3 regions of the Streptomyces sp. P9-2B-2 genome follow, and region 3 is predicted to be linked to each of the others. Evidence: riboswitches for the same ligand, from Rfam matches in the RefSeq annotation. Region 3 holds a riboswitch; each other region holds the start of a gene.
The links. A riboswitch is a leader RNA that binds a small molecule or an ion and turns the genes downstream of it on or off. The one in region 3 is predicted to bind thiamine pyrophosphate.

Region 1: it holds a riboswitch for thiamine pyrophosphate, as region 3 does, so the genes downstream of both, thiC (phosphomethylpyrimidine synthase ThiC) here and QT196_RS28830 (thiamine ABC transporter substrate-binding protein) in region 3, are expected to answer to the same signal.
Region 2: it holds a riboswitch for thiamine pyrophosphate, as region 3 does, so the genes downstream of both, thiO (glycine oxidase ThiO) here and QT196_RS28830 (thiamine ABC transporter substrate-binding protein) in region 3, are expected to answer to the same signal.

What each region holds. Positions count from the first base shown of each region.
Region 1 covers NZ_CP129126.1:4,675,031-4,685,313, reverse strand. The annotation lists gene cydB (cytochrome d ubiquinol oxidase subunit II) at 1-494, opposite strand, end outside; gene QT196_RS20440 (cytochrome ubiquinol oxidase subunit I) at 504-2,012, opposite strand; gene hisC (histidinol-phosphate transaminase) at 2,245-3,324, opposite strand; gene QT196_RS20430 (LacI family DNA-binding transcriptional regulator) at 3,728-4,828, shown strand; gene QT196_RS20425 (metallophosphoesterase) at 5,080-6,189, shown strand; gene QT196_RS20420 (hypothetical protein) at 6,413-7,300, shown strand; gene thiC (phosphomethylpyrimidine synthase ThiC) at 7,398-9,176, opposite strand; TPP riboswitch at 9,170-9,326, opposite strand; gene QT196_RS20410 (YibE/F family protein) at 9,398-10,283, shown strand, end outside.
Region 2 covers NZ_CP129126.1:2,520,543-2,530,825, forward strand. The annotation lists gene QT196_RS10930 (TetR/AcrR family transcriptional regulator) at 1-97, shown strand, start outside; gene QT196_RS10935 (DUF4126 domain-containing protein) at 473-1,093, shown strand; gene QT196_RS10940 (NAD(P)/FAD-dependent oxidoreductase) at 1,187-2,704, shown strand; gene QT196_RS10945 (hypothetical protein) at 3,274-4,464, opposite strand; gene metF (methylenetetrahydrofolate reductase [NAD(P)H]) at 4,501-5,418, opposite strand; gene thiE (thiamine phosphate synthase) at 5,591-6,241, opposite strand; gene QT196_RS10960 (Rv2175c family DNA-binding protein) at 6,354-6,719, opposite strand; gene QT196_RS10965 (FAD-dependent oxidoreductase) at 6,832-8,073, opposite strand; TPP riboswitch at 8,226-8,338, shown strand; gene thiO (glycine oxidase ThiO) at 8,336-9,559, shown strand; gene thiS (sulfur carrier protein ThiS) at 9,636-9,851, shown strand; gene QT196_RS10980 (thiazole synthase) at 9,861-10,283, shown strand, end outside.
Region 3 covers NZ_CP129126.1:6,514,389-6,524,671, reverse strand. The annotation lists gene QT196_RS28875 (hypothetical protein) at 1-378, shown strand, start outside; gene QT196_RS28870 (hypothetical protein) at 452-658, opposite strand; partial or broken gene QT196_RS28865 (FAD-dependent monooxygenase) at 697-816, opposite strand; gene QT196_RS28860 (VC0807 family protein) at 842-1,552, opposite strand; gene QT196_RS28855 (TetR/AcrR family transcriptional regulator) at 1,549-2,193, opposite strand; gene QT196_RS28850 (LOG family protein) at 2,399-3,553, shown strand; gene QT196_RS28845 (hypothetical protein) at 3,718-4,656, shown strand; gene QT196_RS28840 (ABC transporter ATP-binding protein) at 4,732-5,805, opposite strand; gene QT196_RS28835 (iron ABC transporter permease) at 5,806-7,458, opposite strand; gene QT196_RS28830 (thiamine ABC transporter substrate-binding protein) at 7,527-8,603, opposite strand; TPP riboswitch at 8,707-8,827, opposite strand; gene rlmN (23S rRNA (adenine(2503)-C(2))-methyltransferase RlmN) at 8,862-9,968, opposite strand; gene QT196_RS28820 (3'-5' exoribonuclease) at 10,202-10,283, shown strand, end outside.

The sequences.
Region 1 (10,283 bases), 1.8 Mb from region 3:
CCGCCGAGGAGCGCGTACGGGTTCAGCAGATCGAGCAGGCTCCCCACGTACTCCTTGTGGGCATCGATCTTGACCCCGTGCACGAGGTTGCCGAAGATCACGCCCCACAGCACCGCGGGCAGCAGCGAGGTCCAGAAGATCGTGTGCTCCCAGTTCCGCTGCCAGCGCTCCTCGGGCCGCTTGACGCGGTACTCGAAGGCGACACCGCGCAGGATCAGGCAGATGAGGATCAGCAGCAGCGGCAGATAGAAGCCGGAGAAAAGGGTGGCGTACCACTCCGGGAAGGCGGCGAAGGTCGCACCGGCCGCACTGATCAGCCAGACCTCGTTGCCGTCCCAGACCGGCCCGATGGTGTTGATCAGTACCCGCTTCTCCTTCCGGTCACGGGCGAGGAGCTTGGTGAGGACGCCGATTCCGAAGTCGAATCCTTCGAGGAAGAAGTACCCGGTCCAGAGAAAGGCGATAAGGACGAACCAGACGTCGTGGAGTTGCACAGTCGCCTCCTAGTACGAGAAGGCCATCGGCCGGTCGGCGTCCGTGCTGTCGCCGCCGATCTTGGTGGGCGGGTTGAGGTCGGAGTCGTTGAGCTCCGGGGGGCCGGCCTTGATGTACTTCACCAGCAGCTTGACCTCGACCACGGCGAGGATGGCGTAGAGCGTGGTGAAGACGATCATCGAGGTGAGGACCTCGCCCTGCGAGACGCCCGGGGACACCGCGTCCGAGGTGCGCAGCACGCCGTAGACGGCCCAGGGCTGGCGGCCCATCTCGGTGAAGATCCAGCCCCAGGAGTTGGCGAGGAGCGGGAAGCCGAGGGTGACGAAGGCGAGCGACCAGTACCACTTGCTCAGCCGGGCACCGAGCTCCCTGTTCTTGGTGAGCGCGAGCCGGGGTGGTTCCTCGTCCCCCGTACGCAGCCCCGGCGCCAGCCAGAACTTCTTACGGGTGAGCCACAGCCCGGCAAGTCCGATGGCGAACGACGACATCCCGAAGCCGATCATCCAGCGGAAGCCCCAGTAGGCGACCGGGATGTTGGGCCGGTAGTCACCGGGCCCGAACTTCTGCTGCTCGGACCGGTTGACGTCGTTGATGCCGGGGACCGGCGAGGTGAAGTCGCTGTGGGCGAGGAAGGAGAGCAGACCGGGAACCTCGATGGCGACCTTGTTGTGGCCCTTGTCGACATCCCCGTAGGCGAAGATCGAGAACGGCGCCGGCTTCTCCGTTTCCCAGAGCGCCTCGGCGGCGGCCATCTTCATCGGCTGCTGCTTGAACATGACCTTGCCGAGCGAGTCACCGCTGATCGCGGTGAGGACGCCGGCGATGACCAGCGTGATCAGCCCGAGCCGCAGCGAGGTCCGCATGACCTTGATGTGCTTCTTGCGCATCAGGTGGAAGGCGGAGATGCCGACCATGAACGCGGCGCCGGTCAGGAAGGCCGCGGTCAGCGTATGGAAGACGACGACCAGGGTGGTGTCCTGGGTCAGCACCTTCCAGAAGTCGGTCAGCTCGGCACGGCCGTTCGCGGCGTTGTACTTGTAGCCGACCGGGTGCTGCATCCAGGAGTTCGCCGCCAGGATGAAGTACGAGGAGAGCAGTGTGCCGATCGAGACCATCCACATGCAGAAGCAGTGGATCTTCTTCGGCAGCTTGTCCCAGCCGAAGATCCACAGGCCGATGAAGGTGGACTCGAAGAAGAACGCGATCAGCGCCTCAAAGGCCAGTGGAGCACCGAAGACGTCGCCGACGAACCGCGAGTAGTCGGACCAGTTCATACCGAACTGGAACTCCTGGACGATGCCGGTGACGACACCCATCGCGATGTTGATCAGAAACAGCTTGCCCCAGAACTTGGTGGCCTTGAGGTACTTCTCCTTACCCGTACGCACCCATGCGGTCTCGAGTCCGGCCACCAGAGCCGCGAGGGAGATCGTCAGGGGGACGAACAGGAAGTGGTAGACGGTCGTGATGCCGAATTGCCATCGCGCCAGAGTCTCTGGCGCCAACGCCAGTTCCATGTCGTGCTCCTTACGTCGCCGTGTGGCACCACGGCAATGCCCCTTATGCACCCAATAAAAGGCGCATAACGGATGGGCTTGTGAACGCGTTCACATTCACAAGCAATTATCTCCTATGACTTTTCGGCCAATCCCCGGGGGGTACGTGACCGCGGTCACGTCGGCGCAAAAACGCACCGAGGCCGCGGGTCGGGCAGACCCACGGCCTCGGTGCGGCGTCCTTGCCGCGGGCCTACAGCGCCTTGCGGAACTCCTCCGCGGCCTGCAGGAACAGATCCATCGCCGAGCTCTCGCCGATCGTCACCCGCACCCCCTCACCGGGGAACGGCCGCACGACGACCCCGCCCCGCTCGCAGGCCGCGGCGAAGTCGACCGTACGGTCCCCCAGCCGCAGCCAGACGAAGTTGGCCTGCGACTCCGGGACCGTCCAGCCCTGCCCGAGCAGCCCGTCCACCACCCGCGCCCGCTCGGCCACCAGCGCATCGACCCGCTCCAGCAGCGCGCCCTCGCTGCGCAGCGACGCCACCGCCGCCTCCTGCGCGAGCTGGCTGACCCCGAACGGCACCGCCGTCTTACGCAGCGCGGCAGCCACCGGCTCATGGGCCACCGCGAAACCGACCCGCAGCCCCGCCAGGCCGTACGCCTTGGAGAAGGTCCGCAGCACACACACATTGGGGCGGTCGCGGTAGAGATCGATTCCGTCCGGCACCTCGGCGTCCCGGATGAACTCGCGGTAGGCCTCGTCCAGCACCACCAGCACATCGGCCGGCACCCGGTCCAGGAAGGACTCCAGCTCGGCACGGCGCACGACGGTGCCGGTGGGGTTGTTCGGGTTGCAGACGAAGATCAACCGAGTCCGGTCGGTGATCGCGGCCAGCATCGCGTCCAGGTCGTGCACCTCACCGGAGGTCAGCGGGACCTGCACGGACGTGGCACCGGAGACCTGGGTGATGATCGGGTACGCCTCGAACGAACGCCAGGCGTAGATCACTTCATCACCGGGCCCGGACGTCGCCTGGACCAACTGCTGCGCCACCCCGACCGAACCGGTGCCCGTCGCCAGATGCTCCACCGGCACCGAGAACCGCTCGGACAGCTCCGCCATCAGGCCCGTGCAGGCCATGTCCGGGTAGCGGTTGAACGACCCGGCAGCGGTCACCGCGCTCTCCAGGACCCCCGGCAGCGGCGGATAGGGGTTCTCGTTGGAGGACAGCTTGTATGTGACGGGGCCGCCGACCGCCGCCGGCCGGCCCGGCTTGTAGGTGGGGACGCCGTCCAGCGCAGCACGCAGCTTCGGGATCTTCTCGCTCACCGCAGGTCCTCCTCGACCGTCCACTCATCTCCAATACTGCACACCTTATGAGGATTAACCCGTTCGGCGGCAGCCCCGACCCGCCGGCGGTGCCTCCCCACCGCCCGGACGGGCCCTCCGGCGAACCCCGCGCAATCCCTCCTGGGAGCGCTCCCCGGACCGACGCACGCCGGTGGCTTACGCCGTGGCGCGCATCCCCCGTCAAGGTGACTTGAGACCACTTCGGGACCGGAACGGATCGACAGGCGAAGGCCGAATTTCTCCCCCGGAATGATCATCGTGCACACCAACTCCCTTTACTTTGCAGGGAATTGGCCACGGATCACCGTGCAGAAACGTGCCTTTCCACAGCCGTTGGTCGACCCCCGTGAATTGCCGCGCCGAGCCCTACTATCGGCTCGCCATGACAGCAGCAGGGAAGCACCAGGTGAGCCGGTCCACCGGCCGCCGGCTGGGGCGGGCGGGCATCCGGGACGTGGCCGCCGCAGCCGGTGTGTCGATCACGACTGTCTCCGACGCGCTCAACGGCAAGGGCCGGCTTCCGGATGCCACCCGTAGCCATGTCCGCGAGGTGGCCGACCGGCTGGGCTACCGCCCGTCCGCAGCCGCCCGCACGCTCCGTACCGGCAAGTCAGGCCTCCTCGGCCTGACCGTGACCACATACGGGGACGAACCCTTCACCTTCACCGAATTCGCCTACTTCGCCGAGATGGCCAGAGCCGCCACGTCCGCGGCCCTGGCCCGCGGCTATGCGCTGGTCATCCTCCCGGCGACCTCCCGCCACGACGTGTGGTCCAACGTCGCCCTCGACGGCACGGTCGTCATCGACCCCGCCGACGGCGACCCGGTCGTCACCGAACTCGTCCGGCACGGCATCCCCGTCGTCTCCGACGGCCGCCCCGGCGGCACGCTGCCCGTCACGGGCTGGGTCGACAACGATCACGAGGCGGCCGTCCTCGGCCTGCTCGACCATCTCGCCGACGCCGGCGCCCGCCGCATCGGACTCCTCACAGGCAACACCACCGACACCTACACCCGGCTGTCGACCACCGCCTATCTGCACTGGTGCGAGCGGGTCGGCCAGGATCCGGTCTACGAGTCCTACCCGGCACACGACCCCTGCGCCGGAGCCGTCGCCGCCGACCGGCTGCTGGCCCGCCCGGACCGCCCGGACGCCGTCTACGGGCTCTTCGACCCCAACGGCACGGACCTGCTCGCCGCCGCCCGGCGCTACGGCCTGCGGGTTCCGGAGGACCTGCTGCTGGTCTGCTGCAGCGAGTCCACCCTCTACGCCGCCACCGAACCGCCGATCACCACACTGTCCCTCAAACCGCGCCGCATCGGCACCGCCGTCATCCAGATCCTCATCGACGCCATCGAAGGGCTGGACACCGGGCGGCCCATCGAACAGGTCATACCTACCGATCTCATCGTCCGTGCCTCGTCCCAGCGACGGTCGCCGAGAACGACCGTCAGTCCGCCACGGGGACCGACCGGCGACTGAGGGTGCTCCCACATACGGACGACCCGGCGATCTCTTCTCCGCGGAAAAAACAGCACGATCCCGGGGCAAATCAGCCGCGAACGCCGGGCTCTGGCGGATTGACCACCCCCGGGTGCGTCACAACCCGCGACCAGCATTCCTATGATGGGCGCACGACACCGCGGACCGCCGTCGACCAGGCAAAGGTCCGAGAGGTGCACGGCGGCGCGACGGTGGAGGGGTCGATGACTCAGGGGGCCAGTCTGGGACCCATGGTGCAAACCATGGCGGGAGAAACTCCGGCGCCTGCTCCGCCGCCCGGAGTGCCTTCCGGCACGCCCGCCGGGTCCCCCGTGCCGCCTGCCGGCCCGCCGCTGCATCTGCCCGCCGGTGCCCCCGCCGCACCTCCGGCCGCGCCCCCCGCGGCGCCGCCGGTCGAGCTGCCCGAGGAGTACACCCCGACCGCGCGGGACCTCCCGGTCATCAGCCGTACGGACACCCTCATCGACCGCCCAGCGGTCGTCCCGGTGCCCGAACCGGCCATGGACCCCGACGCGCCCGAGGGCATGGGCCCGCTGTACGTCGTCGGCGATGTGCACGGCTACTACGACGAGCTGCGCGAGGCGCTGGCCGCCGAGGGGCTGATCGACGCCGACGGCAACTGGGCGGCGGGCAACGCCCGGCTCTGGTTCCTCGGCGACTTCACCGACCGCGGCCCGGACGGGATCGGCGTCATCGACCTCGTCATGCAGCTCTCCGCCGAGGCCGCGGCGGCCGGCGGCTACTGCAAGGCCCTGATGGGCAACCACGAACTCCTGCTGCTGGGCGCCAAGCGGTTCGGCGACACCCCCGTGCAGTCCGGCGCCGGTACCGCGTCCTTCCAGGCCGCCTGGCTCCTCAACGGCGGCCAGAAGAACGATATGGACCGCCTGGAGGACCACCACCTCCAGTGGATGGCCCGGCTGGACGCGGTGATGGAGGAGGACGGGCATCTGCTCGTGCACTCCGACACCACCGCCTACCTCGAATACGGCGACTCCATCGAGGCCGTCAACGACACCGTCCACGACGTGCTCACCCGCAGCGAAGCGGATGAAGTCTGGGATCTGTTCCGCAAGTTCACCAAGCGCTTCGCCTTCCGCGACGAGGCCGGTTCGGACGCCGTCCGGGAACTGCTCGACGCCTACGGCGGCGACCGCGTGGTCCACGGTCACAGCCCGATCCCGTATCTGCTGGGCGAGGTCGGTGCGGAGGACGGCGAGAGCGACACCGTCGCGGTCGACGGCCCGCATGTCTACGCCGACGGTCTGGCCATCGCCATGGACGGCGGGGTCACGATGGCCGGAAAGCTGCTGGTCGTGCAACTTCCGCTGGCCGGCTGAGGGTTGGCCGAGGATTCGTACTGCTGACCGGCCGACGGGCGGTCAGCACGAAAAAGGGAGCGGCACCGGCGGAAACCGGTCGTCGCATTACTCAATTTCCGCAAACTCTCTGTCACGCCGTGCCCGAGTCGCTCTACCATCGGTCTATCCGTAGCAGGCTCTCCTCCGTTTCCGCCCACTGCCCGGCCCACGCCGGCCTTACGGCCCTACGGAGCATCGGGGGATGCACATGAACAGCGCTCCGCACCTGCTGAACGAGGATCGCGCGGAATTCGCGCGGCTCCTCGACGAGGCACTGCGTACCGCCCCATACCGCCCGGACGACCTGACCACCGCCGCAGAAAACCCTTTCAACACCGAGCAGTTGCGCACGATGGCGCTCAGCGCGACCACCGCCATCGCCGCCTGCGCCACGGCCGAATATCAACGCTATGTGCAGCTCCGCGCCGAGTTGCGCGCGCCGGCCCCCCTCGCTGCCGTCGCCGACGCGGACCGCGAGGAGCAGAACTCGGCCGCCGACGGGAGACCGGGACCGGACAGCGCCGCGGCCCTCGACGAGGCCGAAACCACCGGTGCCGGGCTGACCGCCATGATCGCCGTGCTCGCCCCTGTGCTCGCCGGTATCGCCGCCGTGCTCTTCCTCCTCCTCGGGTATGTGCTGCGCGCCGTCAGCCCCGACAAGTCCCTGGCCCAGCCGCTGATCAGCGTCGGCTGGATCTTCGCGGCGCTGACCGCGGCGGGCGCCCTGATCGCCATGGCCGGTCTGGTCGTCACGGCGCTCCGCAACGGCGCCTCCGCCCAGTCCGCCGGAGCGCAGGAGTCGTCCGAGGCGCTGGACCAGGCCCACGAGGCCTGGTGCCGCGCCCTCCTGGAGCGCGGTCTGCTGCCCTTTCTCCGTACGGCCCTGACCGACCCCACCGCCACCCCGGACGACGACCCCGCCCGCTACGTCCCCCGCCACACGTCCCCGGAGAGCCGGATCCCGACCCTCGGCTACACCCGCCCCCAGTTCAGCAGCCCCGACAGCGGCTCCTCGGGGTCCCGCCCGCGCTACTCCAGCCCGGACTTCACCAGCCCGGATTACGGCGGGCCGGATCAACGGACGGATTAGAGCGGCTCTTTCGCATCAGAGGCGGTGGGGGTAGCACCAAGGAAGGCCCCCGCCCGTCGGGCAGGGGCCTTCCACCGGATGCGTCCGGACGGACCGACTAGTCCGCGATCGGGAGATACACGCGGTTGCCCGCCGCCGCGAACTCCTTCGACTTCTCGGCCATTCCGGCCTCGGGGTCGAGGGCCAGGTCGCCACCGTGTTCCCGGCGGATGTCCTGGCTGATCTTCATCGAGCAGAACTTCGGGCCGCACATCGAGCAGAAGTGGGCCGTCTTCGCCGGTTCGGCGGGCAGCGTCGCGTCATGGAAGGCGCGGGCCGTGTCCGGGTCGAGGGCCAGGTTGAACTGGTCCTCCCAGCGGAACTCGAAGCGGGCGTCGGAGAGCGCGTCATCCCATTCCTGGGCGCCCGGGTGGCCCTTGGCCAGGTCTGCCGCATGGGCCGCGATCTTGTACGTGATGACGCCGGTCTTGACGTCGTCGCGGTCCGGCAGGCCCAGGTGCTCCTTGGGCGTGACGTAGCAGAGCATCGCGGTGCCCCACCACGCGATCATCGCCGCGCCGATACCGGAGGTGATGTGGTCGTAGGCGGGCGCGATGTCGGTCGTCAGCGGGCCGAGCGTGTAGAACGGCGCCTCTTCGCAGATCTCCTGCTGGAGGTCGATGTTCTCCTTGATCTTGTGCATCGGGACATGCCCCGGGCCCTCGATCATGGTCTGGACGCCGTGCCGCTTGGCGATGGTGTTCAGCTCACCGAGCGTCCGCAGCTCCGCGAACTGCGCCTCGTCGTTGGCGTCCGCGATGGAGCCGGGGCGCAGACCGTCACCGAGCGAGTAGGTGACGTCGTAGGAGGCGAGAATCTCGCAGAGCTCCTCGAAGTGCGTGTAGAGGAACGACTCCTGATGGTGGGCCAGGCACCAGGCGGCCATGATCGAACCGCCGCGGGAGACGATGCCGGTCTTACGGCGGGCCGTGAGCGGCACATAGCGGAGCAGCACACCGGCGTGCACCGTCATGTAGTCGACGCCCTGTTCCGCCTGCTCGATGACGGTGTCCTTGTAGATCTCCCAGGTCAGTTCCTCGGCCTTGCCGTCGACCTTCTCCAGCGCCTGGTAGAGGGGGACGGTGCCGATGGGGACGGGGGAGTTGCGCAGTACCCACTCGCGGGTGGTGTGGATATTGCGGCCGGTGGACAGATCCATCACCGTGTCGGCGCCCCAGCGGGTCGCCCAGGTCATCTTCTCCACCTCCTCCTCGATGGAGGAAGTGACCGCCGAATTGCCGATGTTGGCGTTCACCTTCACCAGGAAGTTCTTGCCGATGATCATCGGCTCGATCTCCGGGTGGTTGATGTTCACCGGCAGCACCGCGCGGCCGGCCGCGATCTCGTCGCGGACGAACTCGGGCGTGACCTTCTCGCGGACGGCGACGTACTCCATCTCCGCGGTGATCTCGCCGCGCTGGGCGTACGCGAGCTGGGTGACCGGGGCACCCGCACGGCCGCGGCGCGGCTGGCGGGGACGGCCCGGGAAGACCGCGTCGAGGTTCTTGAGGCCGCCGCGCGGCGAGGTGTGCTTGAGGCCGTCGTCCTCCGGCCGCATGGGGCGGCCCGCGTACTCGTCGGTGTCGCCGCGGCCGATGATCCAGTTCTCCCGCAGCGGCGCCAGACCGCGGCGGACGTCGGTATCGATATTCGGGTCGGTGTACGGCCCTGACGTGTCGTAGAGCGTCACGTCCTTGCCGTTGGTGAGGTGCACCCGCCGGACCGGCACCCGAAGATCGGGGCGCGATCCGGAGACATAGCCCTTGTGCCAGCCGATCTGCGGCTTTTCGCCACCGTTGGCACCGTTTTCGGGCGTGCGTGCATCCTGCAGAGTCATGAGACCCAACTCCCTACGCCGGCATTACCCGGTAACAGGTTCGGCGGTCGACGCAGCGGCTTCCGTCCGCCAGCGTTTCACGTGAAACGCCGCTGGGACGGAGGTCAGCGCCCTCTCAGCCCGGTGCTCCGAGCTCCCGCGATTGCAAAGGTGCCACCACGGTAGCGGCCGATGTGGCGCGGTGAACAGTGGGCCCCTGGAGTTCTTGCGATGATCGGGCGGTGTCCGCTCACGAGTCCCACCACCACCCCGCCGCGCACTCCCATGGGCACGGCCATGGCCCCGCCGCACCCGTCTCCCGGCATCTGCGCAAGGTCATCGCGGCCGTACTGATCCCGTTCGCGGCCGCAGTGGCGGTCGGTCTGGTCGTGCTCTGGCCGGGCGGTGCACCTCCGCACAAGCCATCCGGGGTCGGCTTCGATCAGCCCACGGAGAGCGCCCGCGTGGTCAAAGTGGCGGAGGTGAACTGTGCGGACGTCCATGCCGAACAGCAGCCCCAGCCCCCGTCACCGACGGGGCAGCCACCGGCCGGGGGAGCGGACAAGGGCAAGCCCTGTCAGCAGACCACGATCGAAGTCACCACCGGGGAGCACAAGGGGCGCACCTTCCAGACGGTGGTGACCCCGGACGCCCTGCGGCACTACACCACCGGCCAGGAGGTGGTGGTGGCGTACTCCCCCAAGGCGCCGAAGGAGTTGCAGTACTCGGTCAGCGATGTCGACCGGTCGCTCCCGATGTGGCTGCTGGCGGCAATCTTCGCCTTCGCAGTGGTGATCGTCGGCCGGCTGCGTGGCGTACTCGCGCTGGTGGCACTGGCGGCCAGCTTCGTGGTCCTGACCCTGTTCATCCTTCCGGCGATCTTGCAGGGCTCCAATCCGCTGGTGGTGGCGGTGGTCGGGGGCAGCGCGATCATGCTGATCGCGCTGTACCTGTGCCATGGACTGACGGCCCGTACGTCCGTGGCCGTGCTCGGCACCCTGGCGTCACTGCTGCTGATCGGGCTGCTCGGATCGGTCTTCATCGGCTGGGCACTGCTGACCGGCAATACGGACGACACGACCGGCCTGGTGCACGGCCTGTACCCGGACATCGAGATCCGCGGTCTGC
Region 2 (10,283 bases), 4.0 Mb from region 3:
CTGGCAGTCGTACCAGCCGGACCGGTCGCTCGACGATGTGCACGCGGCGCTGTCGCGGCTGCTCCAGGGGAGGATCAGCGGCCGGCCCTCGCAGTGACGGGAGGCCATCTCCCGGAAGCGGAAAAGAGGGTGCGCGCCGTAGTGGTCAGCTACGGCGCGCACCCCTTCTTCCCGTCCCCCGGAGCCGCACAAAAGGGTGCGCTGCCCTGGCACGGATCGTTCCCCCTTCGATCCGACCAGGACAGCGCTTCCCCCGTTTTCCCCCGTGCGTCCCCCGTGTTCCCCCGTCACGTCCGGGAGCCGCGCCGCTCCGCCGCCCCGTGTCGGCGGTGCGGCGCCGCTTCCCTTCCGTGATCCCTACTCTTCCGTCCGGGCGGCCTCCGGCCCATCCGCGTACCTACTCATCTCGGCGTCTGAGTACGGATACTCAAAACTGAGCACCGGCCCCCAGTCGGGGCCTACGATCTGCGGCGTGTCCGTACTTCCCTTGGTGTTCACCAGTGGCTGGGCGAGCGGGATCAACGCCTATGCCGTCGTCCTGCTCCTCGGCCTGCTCGGTGCGACCGGCGTCTCCGATGAGGTGCCCGCGGCGCTGGAGCGCCCGGATGTGCTGATCGTGGCCGGGCTGCTCTTCGTGGCCGAGGCCGTCGCCGACAAGATCCCGTACGTGGACTCGGTCTGGGACACCGTGCACACGGTGATCCGGCCGGTCGCCGGCGGGGTGGTGGCGGCGCTGCTGGCCGGCCACAACGGTTCGCTGCCCGAGCTGGCGGCGGGCGCGGTGGGCGGCTCCACGGCGCTGCTGAGCCATCTGGTCAAGGCGGGCACCCGGATCGCGGTCAACACCTCCCCGGAGCCGGCCAGCAACATCGTGCTGAGCCTGGCCGAGGATCTGGGGGTCGCGGGGCTCATCGCCTTCGCCCTGTTCCATCCGGTGGCCGCGGCGGTCATCGCGGGGACGCTGCTGGCCGCGGGGATCGCGGTGGTGATCTTCCTGTGGTCGCGGATCCGCCGATACCTCCAGCGGCGGCGGGAGCGGCGCGCGGAGAAGCGGGCGGCCGTGGCGGCCGGCGCGGCACCTCCGGTGACCTGACGGCGGGCTTCCGGCGGTGGCGGGCGGCCGCTGCCGGGAGGGTTTTCCACAGCCGTGCGGGCGTTGTCAGCGGCTCCGGATAAAGTCGCAGGCATGGCACGGATTGCGGTGATCGGCGCCGGGATGGGCGCGATGGCAGCCGCTGCCCGGCTGGCCGTCGCGGGCCACCGGGTGGCGGTGTTCGAGCGCGGCGCGACGCACGGCGGCGCGCTGCGGCAGCTGGCACGGGACGGCTTCGCCTTCGACACAGGACCCGGACTGCTGCATCTGCCGGCCGTCTACCGCGATCTGTTCCTCAAGACCGGCCGGGAGCCGTTGGAGAGCTGCGTCGAGCTGACCCAGGTCGACCCCGCCGCCCGCCATGTCTTCGCCGACGGCACGGCCGTCTCGCTGCCGAACGCCTCACGGGCCGGCGTGCTGGCGGCCCTCGACGAGGCGCTGGGCGCCGGCGCCGGGGAGCGCTGGAGCGAGCTGGTGGGCCGCGCCCGCGAGGCCTGGGACGCCACCCGCCGGCCGCTCCTGGAGGAGCCGCTGTGGCAGGACTGGCGGGTGCTGGGGCGCGATCCCTATCCGGCGGTGCGCAAACGCGGCCTGTTCGGCCGGGGCAAGGGCCCCACGACCGCCACCCTCGCCGAGGTGGCCCGCCGCGAACTGGCCGATCCCCGGCTGATCGCACTGCTGGAGAGCCACGCCCTGGCGTACGGCTTCGACCCGCGCAGCGCCCCGGCCAGCGCCGCCGTGCTGCCGTATATGGAGCAGACCTTCGGGAGTTGGTATCCGCGCGGCGGGATGCGGGCACTGGCCGACGCGCTGTACGAGCGCTGCGTGGCGCGCAAGGTCGAGTTCAGCTTCGGCACGGCGGTGACCGGGATCGTGGAGAAGGACGGCCGGGCCACGGGCGTGGAACTGGCCGACGGCCGGGTGTCCGAGGCGGAGTTCGTGGTCGCGGGCGTCGATCCGGTGCGGCTCGTGGAGCTCTGCCAGGGGCGGGAGCCGTGGGGTGCGGACGACGTCCGCCCCGACCTGGGACCGGGTGACCGCGCCACCGGCCGGCTCACGGTCTGCCTCGCACTGCGCGGGGCACGCCCCGGGGACGCCGCTCATCGCACGGTGGTCCACGCCGCGGACCGCGCGGCCGAGCTGGCGGGCGTGTTCGGCGACGGCTCCGGCCTGCGGACCCCCTGCGACCGGCCCACGGTGACGGTGCTGCGCCCCGACGACCCGGCCACCCGGCCGGACGACGCCCACGAGGCCGTGACCCTGACCGCGACCGTGGCTCCGCACGGCCCGGTCGACTGGACCGACGGAACGGCCGTGGCGGCCGACGCCGAGCGGATGACCGAGATCGCCGAAGCCGCGGTTCCCGGGCTGCGGGAGCGGGTGCTGTGGCGCGAGGTGCTGCCCCCGACGGACGACACGCTGGTCCCGGGCCCCGCACTGGCCGGCCGGCAGGGCCGCTTCCTGCGCCCCGCCAACCGCACCCGGATACCGGGTCTCTACGCCGTCGGCGGCTGGTCACACCCGGGCGGCGGCCCGGCCCACGCCGGCATGTCCGGCGCAATCGTCGCGGGCCTCATCGTCAACGGCGACTCCTGGCACGGCTCTACGTAGGCTTCCCACGTTTTCGGCTTTCCCGCCGTGGTTGTTGCTCGCCGTTTGTGGCCCGCTACGCGGTGCCCCCGCCGTGACGCCTGCGGCGGGCCGGGTCCGCTGCGCGGGGCTGTGGGTGCGGTGACGGACCTCCGGGGCCGGTGTGTGGGACTGCTTCGCTTTACGTCCCACACACCGGCCCCTCCGGCCCGTCCCCTCCCGTTGAGGGAAGTGTGACGGTGGGTGGGGGCTGGCCACCGTGAGCCGTGTCGGTGCGACCGAGCTGTTCACTGCGATCTACGAGGCGCACCGGACCACCTACGGGTCCACCCACCAAGGTTTCCCCACCCTCCAACGGGAGGGGACGGGCCGGAGCGGGTGGGGGTTTCCGGACGTAAAGCGAAGCAGTCCGGAAACCCCCACCCGCGCAGGCCCGTCACCGCACCCCGACAGCCCCGCGCAGCGGACCCGCCCGCCGCAGGCGCAACGGCGAGCGGCAAAGCGCAGCGAACCGGCGCAACGGCGGGGGCACCGCGAAGCGGGCCACAAACGGCGAGGTCCCACACAACGAGCAAGCCGAAAACGTGGGGCTAATAACGATACGGCTGCCCGTCGTACCCCGGCTGCTGGTAGGGCGGGTAGGGCTGCTCGGGCGGGAGTTCGGTGTCGCGTTGTTGGGGGACCCAGACGCCGCCGGGCGGGGTCTCGCCGTAGCCCTGGCCGGGGTAGGGGCCGAGCGGCTGTCCCTGGCTGTCGTATTGCTGTGCACCGTAGGGCGGTTGGGCGTAGGGGTCCGGCTGCGCGTACGGGTCGTAGGACGCGGCGTACTGCTGGGTGCCGAGGTACGGGTCGGCGTAGGGTGCCTGCCCGGCCTGGGCCGGATTGTCGCCGTAGGCCGCGTAGGGGTCGCCATACGGGTCCTGGGCGGCGGGGCCCTGGCCGTAACTCCCGTCATACGCATAGCCGTTGCCGTTGGCGGCGCCGTTGTACGCGTCGTAGCCGTAGTCGTTCTGCGGGCTGCGGGCGTCGGGGCTGTAGATGCCGTATTGGCCGGTCTCGTCGGGCATCGGCTGCGGGGCGTAGACAGCGCCGCCGTTGGCCCGGGTGTAGTCGTCCTGGGCCGCGAACGCCTGGGTGGCGTAGACGTCTTGGTCCTGCTGCGGCTGGTAGGGGTCCTGGCTCCGGTAGCCGTCGTCGGCGGGGTAGTTGTAGGAGCCCGGTCCGCCGTAGGAGCCCTGCCCGGCGAAGGTGTCCTGCGCCGGGAACGTGTCCTGCGCGGGGAAAGCGCCCTGGCCGACGATGGTTTCCTGCGCGGCGAAGGCGTCCTGGCTCTGGAAGCCGCCCGTGCTGTCGAAGACGTCCCGGCTCTGGAAGCCGCCGGTGCTCTCGAAGGTGTCAGGGCCGCTGTCGGGAGCCGGGGCGGTGCCTCCGGTGGGCGGGACCGCCTCCAGGCCGGAGACCTCCAGGGTCGGTTCGGCGGCCGGCGGCCCGCTCGGGCGGGCCCGCCGGCGACGGCTCTCGCCGGGCTTGCCGCCCAGCGCCCAGCCGGTGGTGAAACCGCGGCGGAAGGAGAGCGTGACCTGCGTCTGCCCGAAGGCGAAGGCGATCAGGCCCAGCCCGATCACGATCACCGAGGGGATGATCACGCCGATGACCACGGCGAGGAAGCCGGTGAAGGCGAGCAACCGCCAGCGCAGCCGCGCCTTGTACTGGAGCAGCACCTCACCGAGCAGCCACAGGGCGACCAGACCGAACGCGATGTAGAGGATCGTCCAGCCCATATACGCCCCTCTTCCGCCGCTCGCCGGCCACCGTGATCAGGACTGCTGGTGCAGCCCCAGATTCTCGTAGATCTCCAGGGTCGCCGTGGAGTGGTTCAGGGTAATGAAGTGCAACCCGGGAACATCCTCGGCCATCAAGCGTGCGCACAGTTCCGTTGCGTACTCGATCCCAATGGAGCGTACCGCCGCGGGGTCGTCCTTGACGGCCAGGATGCGCTCGGCCAGCTCGGGCGGGAACGCCGCATTGCTGAGCTGAGCGAACCGTTCGATCTGGCGCACGTTCGTCACCGGCATGATCTCCGGAATGATCGGCGTGGAGCAACCCGCGGCCGTGACCCGGTCCCGGAGCCGGAAGTAGTCCTCCGGGTAGAAGAACATCTGGGTGATGGCGAAGTCCGCACCGGCCCGGCACTTGGCGACGAAGTGTGCCACATCGGTGTCCCAGTCCGTCGAGCGCGGATGCATCTCGGGGAAGGCGGCGACGCCGACGCAGAAGTCGCCGGACTCCTTGATCAGCCGGACCAGGTCGGCGGCGTAGTCGACGCCGTCGGGGTGCCGGACCCAATCGCCCATCGGGTCGCCGGGCGGGTCGCCGCGAAGCGCGAGCATGTTGCGGATTCCGGCGTCGGCGTACTGGCCGATGATGTTGCGCAGATCCGCCGTGGAGTGGTTGACCGCGGTCAGGTGGGCGACCGGGGTCAGGGTGGTGTCGGTGGCGATGCGCTCGGTGGCACGCACCGTGCCGTCACGGGAGGTGCCGCCGGCGCCGTACGTCACGGAGACAAAGGTCGGGGAGACGGCCTCGATCCGACGAATGGCGTTCCACAGGGTCCGCTCACCCTTCTCGGTCTTCGGGGCGGCGAACTCGAACGAATAGGACTGCTTGCCGGAAGCGAGCAGCTCGCGCACCGTGTGCGCACGATCAGTCCTGGTGGAAGCTGTACCTAGGGCCATACCGGCAGGTTAACCAGCGGCGGGGCCCACACCAACCGTCTTCGGCGTAATGCCTGGTTGGTCGGGTTCATGTCCACTGGTTGGACATTTTCCGGTCGCCGGGACGACAGAAAACCGCCTCTGGATCGTCGACCGCCGCCGACGCGAAGCGATCCCGGCCACCCGGGCAGTACTAGGCGTCCCAGGTGCGGATGCGCTTGGCCAGGGCGGCGGCCGCCGCTCCCGGGTCGTCCGCCTCGGTGATCGCGCGGACCACGACGACCCGGCGGGCACCGGCGGTCAGCACCTCGTCGAGATTCCCGGCGTCGATCCCGCCGATCGCGAACCAGGGGCGCTCGGGGGCGCGGGCGGCGGTGTAGCGGACCAGGTCGAGGCCGGGGGCGTGGCGGCCCGGCTTGGTGGGCGTGGGCCAGCACGGGCCCGTGCAGAAGTAGTCCACGCCGGGCTCGGTGAGCGCGGCGTCCACCTCGGCCTCGGCATGGGTGGAGCGGCCTATGAGGACGTCCGGGCCGAGGACGGCGCGGGCGGCCGGGACCGGCAGATCGCCCTGGCCGAGGTGCAGCACCTCGCTGCCGGCCACATGGGCGACATCCGCCCGGTCGTTGACCGCCAGCAGCTTGCCGTGCCGCCGGCAGGCGTCCGCGAAGACCTCCAGGTGCCGGAGCTCCTCACCGGCCTCCATGCCCTTGTCGCGCAGCTGGATGATGTCCACGCCGGAGGCGAGCACGGCGTCCAGGAACTGCGGCAGATCGCCCTGCCGCTTGCGCGCGTCGGTGCAGAGGTAGAGCCGGGCGTCGGCCATGGCCTGTCGTGCGGTGCTCATCGGGCGGCTTCCCCCAGGTCGGGGGCGTACGGCCGGGCCTTCCGGCACGTACGCCCCTCGGGTGCGGTTACGGATGCGGGTGCGGCGGCTGGACGGGAGCGCGCCGGGCGGGTCAGACGGCGAGCGCCTGGGCCCGGCGCTTCACCTCCGTGCCGCGATTCTCGCGCAGCGCCTGGGCAGGCGTGCCGGGCAGGGTCTCATCCGGGGTGAACAGCCACTCCAGCATCTCCTCGTCGGTGAAGCCGTCGTCCTTGAGGAGGGTGAGGGTGCCGACGAGGCCCTTGACCACCTTGTCGTCCTGGATGAAATCGGCGGGCACATGCAGCGCCCGGTTCTCGCCGCGGCGCACCGCGATCAGCTGGCCCTCCTTGACCAGCTGCCGCACGCGCGTCACCTCGACGCCGAACTGTTCGGCGATGTCGGGGAGGGTGAGCCAGGCGGGGACGAGTCCATCGATGTTTGCGTCAATCTCGGTCACAGGACAAGCCTGCCACCTCGCACTGACAGCCGGTAGCCGGGCATCGCCATCAGGGGCTTCGTGCACACCGGAGGGTGACGGCGGCCGCCCGGCAACCGGCGGCCACCGTGCGTCACACGGCGGCGGCCTTCAGCGGTAGGGACGCGTTCGCGGCCCGCTCGCGGTCCAGTACGACGCCCCGCTCGATCAGCTTGCGCCCCTGGGCGAGGTCCCGCGGCCGCCCCACGGCCAGCAGCGCGACGAGCCGTCCCTCCCGCAGCCAGATCACCGACCAGGCGGCCCCGGCCGGGTCACCGCGCCAGACCAGCTCGTCGGCGTTGCCGTGGTGGCCCGCGTACTGCACGAAGCGACCGAACTGCTCCGACCAGAAGTACGGGACGGGGTCGTAGACCAGCCCTTCGGCGTCGCCGCGGGCGATGTTCTCGGCGACCGTACGGGGGCCCTGGAGGGCGTTGTCCCAGTGGTGGATCAGCAGGCGGGTGCCGTAACGGGCCGACGGGAAGGAGGCGCAGTCGCCGACCGCGTAGACATCGGGCACGGAGGTGCGCAGCCGGTCGTCGGCGAGGACGGAGCCGTCCTCCGGCGAGACCTCGACGCCCGAGCCGGCCAGCCAGCCGGTCGCGGGCCGGGCGCCGATCCCGATGACCACCGCGTCGGCGGGCAGGGTCACGCCGTCCGCGAGGGTGACCGCGCCCGCGGTGACCGACGCGACCCGGGCGCCGGTGCGCAGCTCGGCGCCGGCGTCCGTGTACCAGCCGGTCATGTGGGTGGCCACCTCGGCGGGCAGCGCACCGGCCAGCGGGCGGTCGGCGGCCTCGACGACGGTGACCGCGCAGCCCGCTTCCCGGGCCGCGGTCGCGAACTCGGCGCCGATCCAGCCGGCCCCGACGACCACGATCTCGTGCTGGGCGGCGAGCACCGGGCGCAGCCGCTCGGCGTCGTCGAGGGTGCGCAGCAGGTGGACGCCGGGCATGCCTTCACTGCCGGGCAGCACGATCGGTTCGGCACCGGTGGCGAGGACCGCGTAGTCGTAGGGGATGGGGCCGTCGGCGGTCTCGACGAGGTGGGCGTCCGGTAGGAGGGCAGTGACCGGGTGGCCCAGACGGAGCTCGATGTCGAGTCCGGCGAAGTCGATGTCGAAGGTGGAGCCCTCGGCCTTGCCCAGCAGGACCGCCTTGGACAGCGGCGGGCGGTCGTAGGGCTGGTGGGGCTCGTCGCCGAGGAGCGTGATCGCACCGCGCCAGCCCTGTTCGCGCAGGGCGACCGCGGTCTGCACACCCGCGATTCCCGCGCCGATGATCACGACGCGCGGCGTGCGGTCAGGGGCCTGGGAGGACTTGCTCTGCTCGCTCACCCGATCACTCTAGGACGGTCCGTGACGCCGCTCGCAGCAGCACGCAAGGAGATCTCTGACACACCGTCACCGTCGGCCACCCCGGAATACGGGCCCTGGGGGCCGGGGCCGTGCCTTACGGGGTCTCGCGGCCCCGTATTAGGCTGACGGATACACGCACTCGCGGGAGCCCGGACGCACCGGGCTGAGAGGGAGGCTGGCCGGCCTCCGACCGTACGAACCTGATCCGGGTCATGCCGGCGAAGGGAGGGGCTGAAAGATCATGCATCCACCTGCCACACCGACGGGACCGGCCGCGCCGCGTCCCGATGTGCTCGTTCTCGGCGGCGGCATCATCGGCCTGGTCACCGCCTGGCGGGCGGCCGGCCGCGGACTGACCGTCGCGCTGGCCGATCCCGCGCCCGGCGGCGGCGCGGCCCGGGTCGCGGCCGGGATGCTGGCCGCGGTCACCGAGCTCCACTACGGCGAGCAGACCCTGCTGGGCCTCAATCTCGCCTCGGCGCAGCGCTATCCGCGGTTCACCGAGGAGCTGGAGGAGGCCGCCGGGCAGCGGATCGGCTACCGGCGGTGCGGCACCCTGGCCGTCGCGCTGGACGCCGACGACCGTGCCCATCTGCGCGAGCTGCACACGCTCCAGACGCGCTCGGGACTGGACTCGCAGTGGCTCACGGGGCGCGAGTGCCGCCGCCTGGAGCCGATGCTGGCCTCCGGGGTGCGCGGCGGGCTGCGGGTGGACGGCGATCATCAGGTCGATCCGCGGCGGCTGGTGAGCGCCCTGCTGGCCGCGTGTGAGCGCGCCGGAGTGGCGTTCCACCGGAGCGCGGCGGTCCGGCTGACGGTCGGCGGCGGGCGCGCCACGGGCGCCGAACTCGCCGACGGCACCCGGCTGTCGGCGGGTCAGGTCGTGCTGGCGGCGGGCAGCCACAGCGGCGGTCTCGCCGGTGTCCCCGACGAGGTGCTGCCGCCGGTACGGCCGGTCAAGGGCCAGGTGCTGCGGCTGCGGCTGCCGGAGATGCCCGCGGGCAGTCCCGCCTTCCTGTCGCGCACCGTACGGGCCGTCGTCCGCGGCGGTCCCCTCTACCTGGTGCCGCGGGAGAACGGCGAACTGGTCATCGGCGCCACCAGCGAGGAGCTGGGCTGGGACACCACCGTGACCGCGGGCGGGGTCTACGAGCTGCTGCGGGACGCCCATGAGCTGGTCCCCGGCATCACCGAGCTGCCGCTGGTCGAGACCTGCGCCGGGCTGCGCCCCGCCTCCCCCGACAACGCGCCGCTCCTGGGGCCGACCGCACTGCCCGGCCTCCACCTGGCCACCGGCCACTACCGCAACGGGGTGCTGCTGACGCCGGTCACCGGTGACGCCATGGCCGAACTCCTGACCACCGGGAACCTCCCCGAGGAGGCCCGCCCCTTCTCCCCCGCGCGCTTCTCCCCCGCCACCCCGGGACCGGCGCGCACCCGCGCCCCCGAGGAGCAGCCCGTATGAGCGAGCGCATCGAGCGAACCGTAGACAGGTGCGCGGGCGGCGACGGCCGGCCCGCCGAACGAAGCGAGGCCGGCGCATGAGCGCGTCCACCGTGTCCGTGTCCGTCAACGGCGAGGCCCGTGAGATCCCCGGCGGACTCACCCTCGACCGGCTCGTCGCGACGCTGTCCCAGGCACCCGCCGGGGTGGCCGCGGCGGTCAACGAAACCGTGGTGCCGCGCACCCAGTGGCCCACCACCCCGCTCGGCGACGGCGACCGCGTCGAGGTACTCACCGCGGTCCAGGGAGGCTGATCCGCAGACATGACCGACGATCCGTTCACCCTCGCCGGCACCACCTTCGCGTCCCGCCTGATCATGGGGACCGGCGGTGCGCCCAGTCTCGACGTCATGGAACGGGCGCTGCTCGCCTCCGGTACGGAGCTGACGACGGTCGCCATGCGGCGGCTGGATCCGACCGTGCAGGGCTCGGTGCTGTCCGTACTGGAGCGCCACAAGATCCGGGTCCTGCCGAACACCGCGGGCTGCTTCACCGCCGGCGAGGCGGTGCTCACCGCCCGGCTCGCCCGCGAGGCACTCGGCACGGACTGGGTCAAGCTGGAGGTCGTCGCCGACGAGCGGACCCTGCTGCCCGACCCGATCGAACTCCTCGACGCCGCCGAGACCCTGGTGGACGACGGCTTCACTGTGCTGCCCTATACGAACGACGACCCCGTGCTGGCCCGC
Region 3 (10,283 bases):
GCACTGCGTCTGCTGTCCGGCCGCGTGCTCCAGGAGGAGGCGCACCGCCTCGGCCGCCCGCTCGGGGTGCTGTGCGCGGTCGCCTCCGCCGCGTACGCCGCCGTGAAGGTCTACGAGTCCTCGCCCGCCAGCCCGTTCGGCCCGCTCACCGCGCTCGGCGCGGCCGTCGTCCTCGCCTGTGTCACCGCCAGCGCGCTCACCGCCGCAGTGGAGTCCCGCTCGGCCCGCGCCCACACCACGGCGGCCCTCCGCCGCCTCGGCGCCTCCGCCTCGGTACTCCACCGCGCCGCGGCCCTGCGCTTCCTGTCACTGCTCCTCGTCCTGGCCCCACTGACCTGGACCGTCGCGGAGATGGCCACGCTGCCGCTGGTGCATTGAGCAGTGCAGGGCCCGGGCGGCCCGTCCCGGTAACGGCGACGGGCGGCCCGTCCCGGTGAGGGCGCCATCCGCGTCAGCGCAGCCGCCCGGGCGCGCCGCCGTCGGGCAGCCGGCTCCGGGACGGACCGAACCAACGGGCGAGGGCTGCGCGCAGACCATCCGCGTCGTCGTCCCGCCCGGCCCGGCAGACATGCCCGTCCGGGCGGACCAGCAGTGCCTCGCCGCCGTCGGCCGCGGGCCCCTGATCGATACGGTCGGCCCAATCCGCCGCGGCAGCCACCGGCAGTCCAGCACCTCGGCGGTGCGCGGCTGGAGGTTGAGCGCCTTGGACCGGCCGGTCCGTTGGGGCAGCCGCTCCACGACGGTGGTCCGCACCCCGGCCAGGCCCAGCTCGTTGGCGAGCAGCAGGCCGGTCGGACCCGCCCCCGCGATCAGCACCTCGACGTCGGCGTCCACGGCTCCCCTACAGCTTCATGCCGTGCCGGGTGAGGTACCAGTTGTGCCAGGTGAGCAGCCCGCCGAGGAGCGCCAGCCAGAGCACGGTGCCGGCGAGCGGGAAGGCGTCCACCGGGATCGTGTACGCCAGCACCACCCGCAGCACCGCGTCGAGCAGGAAGACCGCGCCCCACACCGCCGTGACCAGCCGCAGGTGGTGACGGAAGGCCGGCTCCGGGTCCCACCGCGCCTCCCATTGGGCCAGTCCGGCCTCGCCGACCTTGGCGATGACGATGCCGCGCGAGGCCGACATGATGAACGGGCGCCGGGTGAGCAGCGTGCCGAGCACCCAGAGCCCGATCGCGGCGGTCAGCCAGCTGTCCCGGATCATCAGCACCCGCGGGCTGCCGCTGATCAGGGACAGCAGGGTGCCGGCCACCACCAGGGTCAGCGTGAACACCGCCATCGCCTCCACCCGGCGCCGGCGCACGATGCCGTAGCCGATCCACGGCAGCAGCAGTACACCGCCGGCGACCATCGAGAGCCACTGGCTCGCGCCGGCCGCGCGCAGCCCGTAGTAGGAGCCGAGCGGGAGGACGAGTTCGAAGAGCAGCTGCGCGGCGAGCCGCCGGCGCAGCGCCGCCGTGCGGCCCGGGACGGGCGCCGCCGCGGGCGCGTCGGTTCCGGTCTGTGGTGCGTGTGGCGTTGCCATGGTGCCTGCCCCCGTGTCCGTGGTCATGACGTGCTTCTGGTGGCGCGGTCGAACAGGTCCGCCAGCTCCCGGCCGGCGGCCCGCACATCGAGGCCGGGATCGTGGGTGGCGCGGCGCACCACGTCGTCGATGGCGGCGCGGATCGCCCGCATCATCACCCACGGGTCGAAGTCCCGGAACTCGCCGGTCCGCTGCGCCTTGCGGAGCTGTTCCACCTGGACGGCGAGGTTGGCCTCCGTGGTGTCGAGGAAGGCGACCATGCCGGGGTCGCCGCCGCGGAGGTTGGCGAGGATCTCGACGATCGCCGCGAGGTGGTTCGGGTACTCGGCGCACAGGTCGAGGTTGCCCTCGATGGAGGCGCGCAGCCGGGCCGCATAGCTCTCGTGGGCCTCGATACGGGGACGGAGATAGCCCTCCGCGAGCCGCATCACGTCGGTGACGACCTCCCGCATCAGGTCGTCCCGCCCGTCGAAGTGGTACGAGATCATCCCCGTGCTGCTCAGCCCGGCGCGCTCCGCGATCTTCGCGAAGGAGGCCCGGTGGTACCCGGCCTCGGCGATGACCTCGATCGCCGCGGCGACGATCTGGGCGCGGCGCCCCGTCTCCGTGAAGGAGGGCCCGGCCCTGCGCGCCGCCTTTTGCTTGGCCGTGCTGTTTTTTGCTTGCATGAGCAAGAAGGTAGCGAGGTTTACTCAGCCGAGCAAGACGGTGGGGCGCCGGGGAGGGAAATCGGCGCGCGGGGGTACCGCGTGAGCACGGACGTACCGGGCGGGCGCGCGACGGTGCGCTCCTGGGCGTCCTCGAAGCGGCCGCCCCGGGCGGAGAGGTACCTCGCCCCCTGGGCGGTGACACCGCGGTCCTAACATGACGGGCGTGCAGTCGAATTCACAGCCGGCGTCCCGCCGCACCCGTGCCCATGCCGACCACGACGACCGTGAGATCGAGACCCTGGAGGAGTTCGACCAGGTCGTCGCCTCGGGGAGTCTCGCCGGACATCGTGTCCAGTCGGTCGACCTGACGGACCGTACGTTCGCGCTGCTCAGCGCGGACACCACGGAGTCCGTGTTTCTCGGCTGCGCCATGGAGCCGGACGCCGCCGCCAAGGTGCGTGCCGGGGGCTCGCTGGTCTTCCCACCCGTGCCGGACCTGCCGTTCGATCCGTACCGGGGCGCGCTGTACGGCCCGGACGAGCTCTTCGAGGGGCTGGCCGACGGCGGCTTCGACGCCACCCCGGACGCCCGTACCTACGGCTGGTACCAGGAGACCAAGTCGGACGGCGACATCTTCGCCTCGATGCTGCGCAGCATCCATGACGACGCCGTGTCCGACGCCCTGGACGAACACCTCGCCGGTGCGCAGGTGGTGGGCATCATGGGCGGCCATGCATTGGAGCGCGGTTCCGCGGCGTACGCGGGCGCGGCCCGGCTCGGGCGCCGGCTCACCCGCGACGGGCTGACCGTCGCGACCGGTGGCGGCCCCGGCGCGATGGAGGCGGCGAACCTCGGGGCGTACGCCGCGCCCTTCGAGGACGAGATGCTCGACCAGTCGCTGGCGCTCCTCGCCAAGACGCCGCACTTCACCCCGTCCGTCACGGACTGGGCCCGGGCCGCCTTCGAGATACGCGAGAGCCGGCCGGGCGGCGGCGTCTCGGCCGGCATTCCCACCTGGTTCTACGGGCATGAGCCGCCGAACGCCTTCGCGTCCCACATAGCCAAGTACTTCGTCAACGCGGTGCGCGAGGACGGGCTGCTGGCGCGCTCCAACGCCGGTGTCGTGTTCCTGCCGGGCGCGGCCGGGACCGTACAGGAGATCTTCGACAATGCGACCCCGAACTACTACCAGTCGCGGGGCGAGCCGACGCCGATGGTGCTGGTGAACCGCGCGCACTGGACGGAGAAGCTGCCCACCTGGCCGCTGCTCCAGGCGCTGGCGGCGGACCGTCCCATGGCGGCCCGGATCGCCCTGGTCGACTCGGTGGACGAGGCCCCGGAGGCGCTGGCCCGCCTCCGCACCCAGGCGCCTTCCTGACGCGTCCGCCGCCCGCCGGCTCCCCGGCGTCGAAGGCTCCGCGCGGCTGCGGTTCGGCGACGCACCGGTGTATTTGCCGGCGGAGGCAACTCCCGTCCCCGAATGCACGTCTGCCAGGAAGGTAATGAACGAGTAATGCGGACAGCGGGCGAACGGAGCTCTTGGTGATCATCGGCCTTCTGACGGCCGTGGCGGCGTCGGCCTGCTACGGCACGGGATCGGTCCTCCAGGCGGTGGGCTCGCGCAAATCCGCCCGCCGGGAGGCGGCCGCGGCGTCCACCACCGAGGTCACCCAGCATGGCGGACCCAGCCTGTCATCGACCGCGAAGGCGGCCGTGACCTGGGAGTTCATGGTGGGCACGGTGCTGGACTTCATCGGGTTCGGGCTGGGCGCGCTTGCTGCCCGGCTGCTGCCGCTGTTCCTTTCGCAGACCGTGATCAGCGCCAATCTCGTGATCACAGCCGTACTGAGCATCAAGCTTCTCGGCATCCGGCTCAGCCGCGCCGAGTGGTCCTCCATCGCGGTGGTCTGCTCGGCGCTGGTGCTGCTGGCCACGGCCGCGGGGCCGGAGGGCAGCGGCCACACCCCGATCGCCACCCACTGGTGGCTGCTCGTCGCCTCCGTCGTGCTGATCGGCGGCGGCATCCTGATCGTGCGGCTGCTCGGCGGGCGGGCCGCGATCCTGGCGGGTCTGCTCTCCGGTCTGGGCTTCGGTGCGCTCGGGGTCGGCGTACGGGTGCTGAACGGGGTGGACCCCTTCCACCTGCCGTCGCTGCTCGGCGACCCGGCGCTGTACGCGATTCTCGTGGCGGGCATCGGGGGCATGTATCTGCACACCGTCGCCCTCCAGATCGGCTCGGTGAACGGCGCCACGGCGGCGCTGGTGGTGGGCGAGACGGTGGTCCCCGGCATTCTCGGGGTGCTGTGGCTGGGGGACGCCTCCCGTCCGGGCTTCGCCTGGGTCGCCGTTCTCGGCTTCGTGGTGGCGGTGGCCGGCGCCGTCGCGGTCGCCTGGTTCGGCGAGCCGGAGCCGGAGCCGGGCGCAGCCGGCGCCGGGACGGCGGGGGCCGACGCGCTGCCCACGGAGGTCGCGGCCCGCTGAGGCGCGCCTCCGTACTGCCGGACGGGGGGCGCCTGTGAGCGGCCCACGTCCGCGGCGCCCACCCGGCCCCTGGAGTCAGCCCGCCGGAGCGGCCGCGTCCAGCACCACCACGTCCTGCGCCTGGAAGGCGATCCCCACCCGCTCGCCCACTTCGGGCGCGTCCCGCAGCGCGCAGGCCGCCTCCACCTGCGGTCCGGCGGCCGGCTGGAGCAGCAGCGCGACATGGGTGCCGCGGAACGTACGGGCCGCGACCGTGCACGGCAGGCCCTCCGCGGCGGCCGTCAGCCGTACCCCGGCCGGGCGGACGAGCAGCCGGCACGGCCCGTCCGGGGTGGCCGCCGGAACGGGCACCTTCCCCCAGGGGGTGGCGGCCGCCTCGCCCTGCACCGTCGCCTCGACCACGTTGTCGAAGCCGAGGAAGCGGGCGACGAATTCGGTGGCGGGCCGCTGCCAGACCTCCAGCGGGGTGCCGGACTGGGCGATCCGGCCGTCCTGCATCACCACGACCCGGTCCGCGAGCGCGAAGGCCTCCCCCTGGTCGTGGGTGACGGCCAGCACGGTCGTCCCCAACTCCTGGAAGAGCCGGCGGAGTTCGACGACCAGCCGTTCGCGCAGCCCGCGGTCGAGCTGGCCGAGCGGCTCGTCCAGCATCAGCAGACGGGGGCGGGGGGCCAGGGCCCGGGCCAGGGCGACGCGCTGCTGTTCGCCGCCGGACAGGGAGGCCACGGCGCGCCGCTGGGCGCCCGGCAGCCCGACGAGGTCCAGGAGTTCGGCGACCGTACGCTCCTGGTCGGCGCGCGGGGTGCGCCGCATCCGCAGCCCGAAGCCGACATTTCCCTCGACATCGCGCTGCGGGAAGAGCTGGTGGTCCTGGAACATCAGGCCGACCCCGCGCCGGTGGGTGGGAACCCCCGACTGGTCCCGCCCCTCCAGCAACACCTGCCCCGCGTAGGCCTGTTGGAGCCCGGCGACCACCCGCAGCAGCGTGGACTTGCCGCTGCCGCTCGGCCCCAGGACGCACACGATCTCCCGGGCGGCGACCTCCAGATCGACCGCGTCCAGCGCCGGGTGGCCGCCCGTCCCGAAGCGGACGGTCACCCCGCCCAACCGCAGCAGCTCCCGCGTCGTGCTCCCGGCCCGTGCCGTCATCTAGAACTCCCCGGATCGGTCGAGGGGGCGCAGCCGCTCCAGTACCAGCAGGGCGGCGGCGCACACCACCATCAGGATGGTCGACAGGGCCATCGCCTGCCCGTAGTTGAGCTCCCCCGCACGCCCCAGCAGCCGGGCCACGGCCACCGGCAGCGTCGGCTGATCCGGCCGGGCGAGGAAGACCGTCGCGCCGAACTCACCGAGCGACACGGCGAAGGCGAAGCCCGCGGCGATCAGCAGCGCCCGCCGCACCATCGGCAGGTCGACCGCGCGCCACACCTGCCAGGGCGAGGCGCCCAGTACGGCGGCCGCCTCCCGCAGCCGGCTGTCGACCGCGCGCAGCACCGGCAGCATCGTCCGGACCACGAACGGCACCCCCACCAGCGCCTGGGCGAGCGGCACCAGCCACCACGAGGCACGCAGATCGAGCGGTGGCGCGTCGAGGGTGATCAGAAAGCCGAAGCCGACGGTCACCGCGGAGACCCCCAGCGGCAGCATCAGCAGCGCGTCGAAGCCGCCGACGAACCGGCTGACCACGGGCGTCCGCCCGGACGGGCCGCGGCGCAGCCGGGGCAGGGTCAGCGCGGCGGCCGCCAGTCCGCCCACCACCAGCGCGATCGCGGTGGCCGCTGCCCCGTAGGCGAGGGAATTCCACAGCGCGTCCAGGGGGGCGACGGCGAAGGTGCTGTCGGCGCTCGCGGCGGAGCCCAGCGCGGCGTAGAAGACCGTCCCGTAGCCGTCCGGCCCTGCGAACGAGCGCTCCACGAGCACCACCAGCGGCGCGAGGAGCAGGACGGCGATGACCGCGAACGTCCCCCACAGCAGCACCCACTGGCCACGGCCGCGCGGCCGGCGGGCCGTCTGCGACGCGTCCACGAGCCGCAGCGCGGATTCCCGGCGGCGCACGGTCCAGGCGTGCAGCGCCAGAACGCCCAGCACCGCGGCGAACTGGATCATGGTGAGGACGGCGGCCGTCGGCAGATCCAGGAAGTCCGCGGTCTGCCGGTAGATCTCCACCTCCAGCGTCGAGAAGGCGGGGCCGCCCAGGATCTGCACCACCCCGAAGGAGGTGAAGGTGAACAGAAAGACCATCAGGGCGGCGGCCGCGACGGCCGGCCCCAGCGCGGGCAGCGTCACCCGCCGCCAGGCCTCGAACCGCCCGGCCCCCAGCACCCGCGCCGCCTCCTCCTGCCGCGGATCGAGCTGCCCCCAGAGCCCGCCGACGGTCCGTACGACCACGGCGTAGTTGAAGAAGACATGCGCCAGCAGGATCGCCCACACCGAGGTGTCCAGGCGCACGCCCCACAGGTCGTCCAGCAGCCCGCCCCGCCCGACCAGCGCCAGGAACGCCGAGCCGACAACAACGGTCGGCAGCACGAACGGCACCGCCACGACGGCCCGCAGCAGCTGTTTGCCGGGGAAGTCGAAGCGCGCGAAGACATAGGCGCCGGGCAGCGCGATCAGCAGCGTCAACCCGGTCGAGGCGGCCGCCTGCCAGACGGTGAACCACAGCACCCGCACGACATCCGGGTCGCTCAGCACGGCACCGAACCGGCCGAGCTGCCACTGCCCGCCGTCCTTGAGCCCCCGTCCGACGATCGCCACAACGGGATAGGCGAAGAACAGCGCGAAGAAGGCGAGCGGCACCGCCATCAGGCCGAGCCGCACCGCCGTCCCCCGCGCGGGCCTGCCGCGCCGGGCGCCCGTGACGTCCGAAGGCGTTACTTCAGAACGAGCGAGGACCACTGCTTGATCCACTGTTCGCGGTTCTTGGTGATCGTCCCGGGCGGCAGGGTGGCCGGCTTGTCGATCGTCGTGCCGTACTTGGTGAACAGCTCCGGCACCGCGGCATCCTTACGGGCCGGGTTGACGAACATCTGCAACGGCACGTCCTCCTGGAACTTCTTGCTCAGCAGGAAGTCCAGCAGCGCCTTGCCGCCCTTCTCGTTCTTCGCGCCCTTCAGCAGACCGCCGAATTCGATCTGCCGGAAGCAGGTGCCGGCCGCGACACCGGTCGGGGCCTCCTTGGGCGCGGGCTTCTTGCCGAGCACCTCGGCGGGCGGGCTGGAGGCGTAGGAGACCACCAGCGGCTTGTCGCCCTTGCCCTTGCCCGCCGCGGAGCCGGAGAACCGGTCGTTGTAGGCCTGGTCCCAGCCGTCGACGACCTCGACACCATTGGCCTTGAGCTTCTTCCAGTAGCTCTGCCAGCCCTGCTCGCCGTACTTCGCGATGGTGCCGAGCTGGAAGGCGAGCCCCGGGGAGGAGGTGGCGGAGTTCTCCGTGACGAGCAGCCCCTTGTAGCGGGGCTTCAGCAGGTCGTCGAAGGTCTTCGGCGGCGCGATCTTGTGCCGGGTGAAGTAGCCGCGGTCGTAGTTGACGCAGATGTCGCCGTAGTCGAGCGGGGTGACCCGGTGCTCGCCCTTGTCGAGCTGAAGCCCCGCCGGGACACTCTCCAGCCCCTTGGCCCGGTAGGGGCTGAAGAGCCCCTCGTCCAGACCGCGCGAGAGCAGCGTGTTGTCGATACCGAAGAACACATCGCCCTGCGGGTTGCCCTTGGACAGGACCGCCTGGTTCACGGCCTTGCCGGCGTCCCCGCCCTTGAGCATCCTGACCTTGTAGCCGCTCTCCTTCTCGAAGGCGGCCAGCACGGACTTGGAGACATTGAACGAGTCATGGCTGACGAGCGTGACGGTCTTGGCGTCCGCGCTCCCGCCGCCCGAGGTGCCGCAGGCGGTGAGGCCGGTCATACCGGCTGCGACGGCGAGCGCCGTCGCGGTGATCCTGCTCCTGATGCTCACTGATTTCCTCCTGGCTGGCCAGGAAGAGACGCGGCCCTGCCCGGTGTCCACGGCTCCCGGCGTCCGGGGACGCGGGGAGGGAACTCCGGGCAGGGCGCAACAGCATGAGTGACGACCGAACTTCCTACCCGGAATGACCCGGGCGAGGTTCAAGGGTCTGCGGGCACCGTAGGACTACGACGCTTCCGCACTCTCAGCGCTGTGGCGCTCCCCTGTCGGAATGTGCATTTGTTCGACGACACCGTACCAGCGGGGCGGTCAGCGCTCCGAGGCCGCGAGCTGCCCGCAGGCGCCGTCGATCTCCTGGCCGCGGGTGTCGCGGACGGTCACCGGCACCCCGTGCGCCTCGATGGCCTGGACGAACGCCCGCTCGTCCTCGGGCCGCGACGCGGTCCACTTCGAGCCCGGCGTCGGGTTCAGCGGAATGAGGTTCACATGGACGCGCTTGCCCTTCAGCAGCCGTCCCAGCAGGTCACCGCGCCACGCCTGGTCGTTGATGTCCCGGATCAGCGCGTACTCGATCGAGATGCGCCGCCCGGACTTCTCGGCGTACTCCCACGCCGCGTCCAGCACCTCCCGCACCTTCCAGCGTGTGTTGACGGGCACCAGGGTGTCGCGCAGCTCGTCGTCCGGGGCGTGCAGCGACACGGCCAGCCGGCACTTGAAGCCCTCGTCGGCGAACCGCAGCATGGCCGGCACCAGCCCGACCGTGGAGACGGTGATCCCCCGCTGCGACAGCCCCAGCCCGTCGGGCTCGGGATCCGTCAGCCGCCGGATCGCCCCGACCACCCGCTTGTAGTTGGCGAGCGGCTCGCCCATCCCCATGAAGACGATGTTGGACAGCCGCGCCGGCCCGCCCGGCACCTCGCCGTCGCGCAGCGCACGCATCCCGTCGACGATCTGGTGCACGATCTCGGCGGTCGAGAGATTACGGTCCAGCCCCGCCTGCCCCGTGGCGCAGAACGGGCAGTTCATCCCGCACCCGGCCTGCGACGAGATACACATCGTCACCCGGTCCGGGTACCGCATCAGCACCGACTCGACGAGCGTCCCGTCATGCAGCTTCCACAGCGTCTTGCGCGTGGTGTCCTCATCGCACGAGATGTGCCGCATGACCGTCATCAGCTCCGGCAGCAGCTCACTCGCCAGCTTCTCGCGCGCCGCCGACGGAATGTCGGTCCACTCCGCCGGGTCATGCGCATAACGGGCGAAGTAGTGCTGCGACAGCTGCTTGGCACGAAACGGCTTCTCCCCGATCGCCGCCACCGCTTCGCGACGCTCGACGGGACTGAGATCAGCAAGGTGCCGCGGCGGCTTCTTGGCCCCGCGCGGCGCGACAAAAGTAAGTTCTCCGGGTGCAGGCATGGTGCGTCCAGTGTGGCAGATCGTCTACGGCGGCCCAGGCCACAGCGGGGTGGGGCCGGTCACCCCTTGTGGCCCTCCGTCACTGGTGGCCGGCCTCGCACGGCCCAGAGACGGCCCAGGACGTCATCCCGTCGTGAGGTGCTACCACCGCCCTTACCCAGCGCCTCGGCCACTAAGGATCCTCTCGTGACCGCTGGGAGGGGATGAAGGGAAGTCGCCCTAGCCTCTCGATCATGCGCATCAACCAGATCGAACCCTGGCTCCGTGAGCATGGTGCGGAGGTGCAGCCCGTGCCTCTGTCCGCTCGGTTCAATG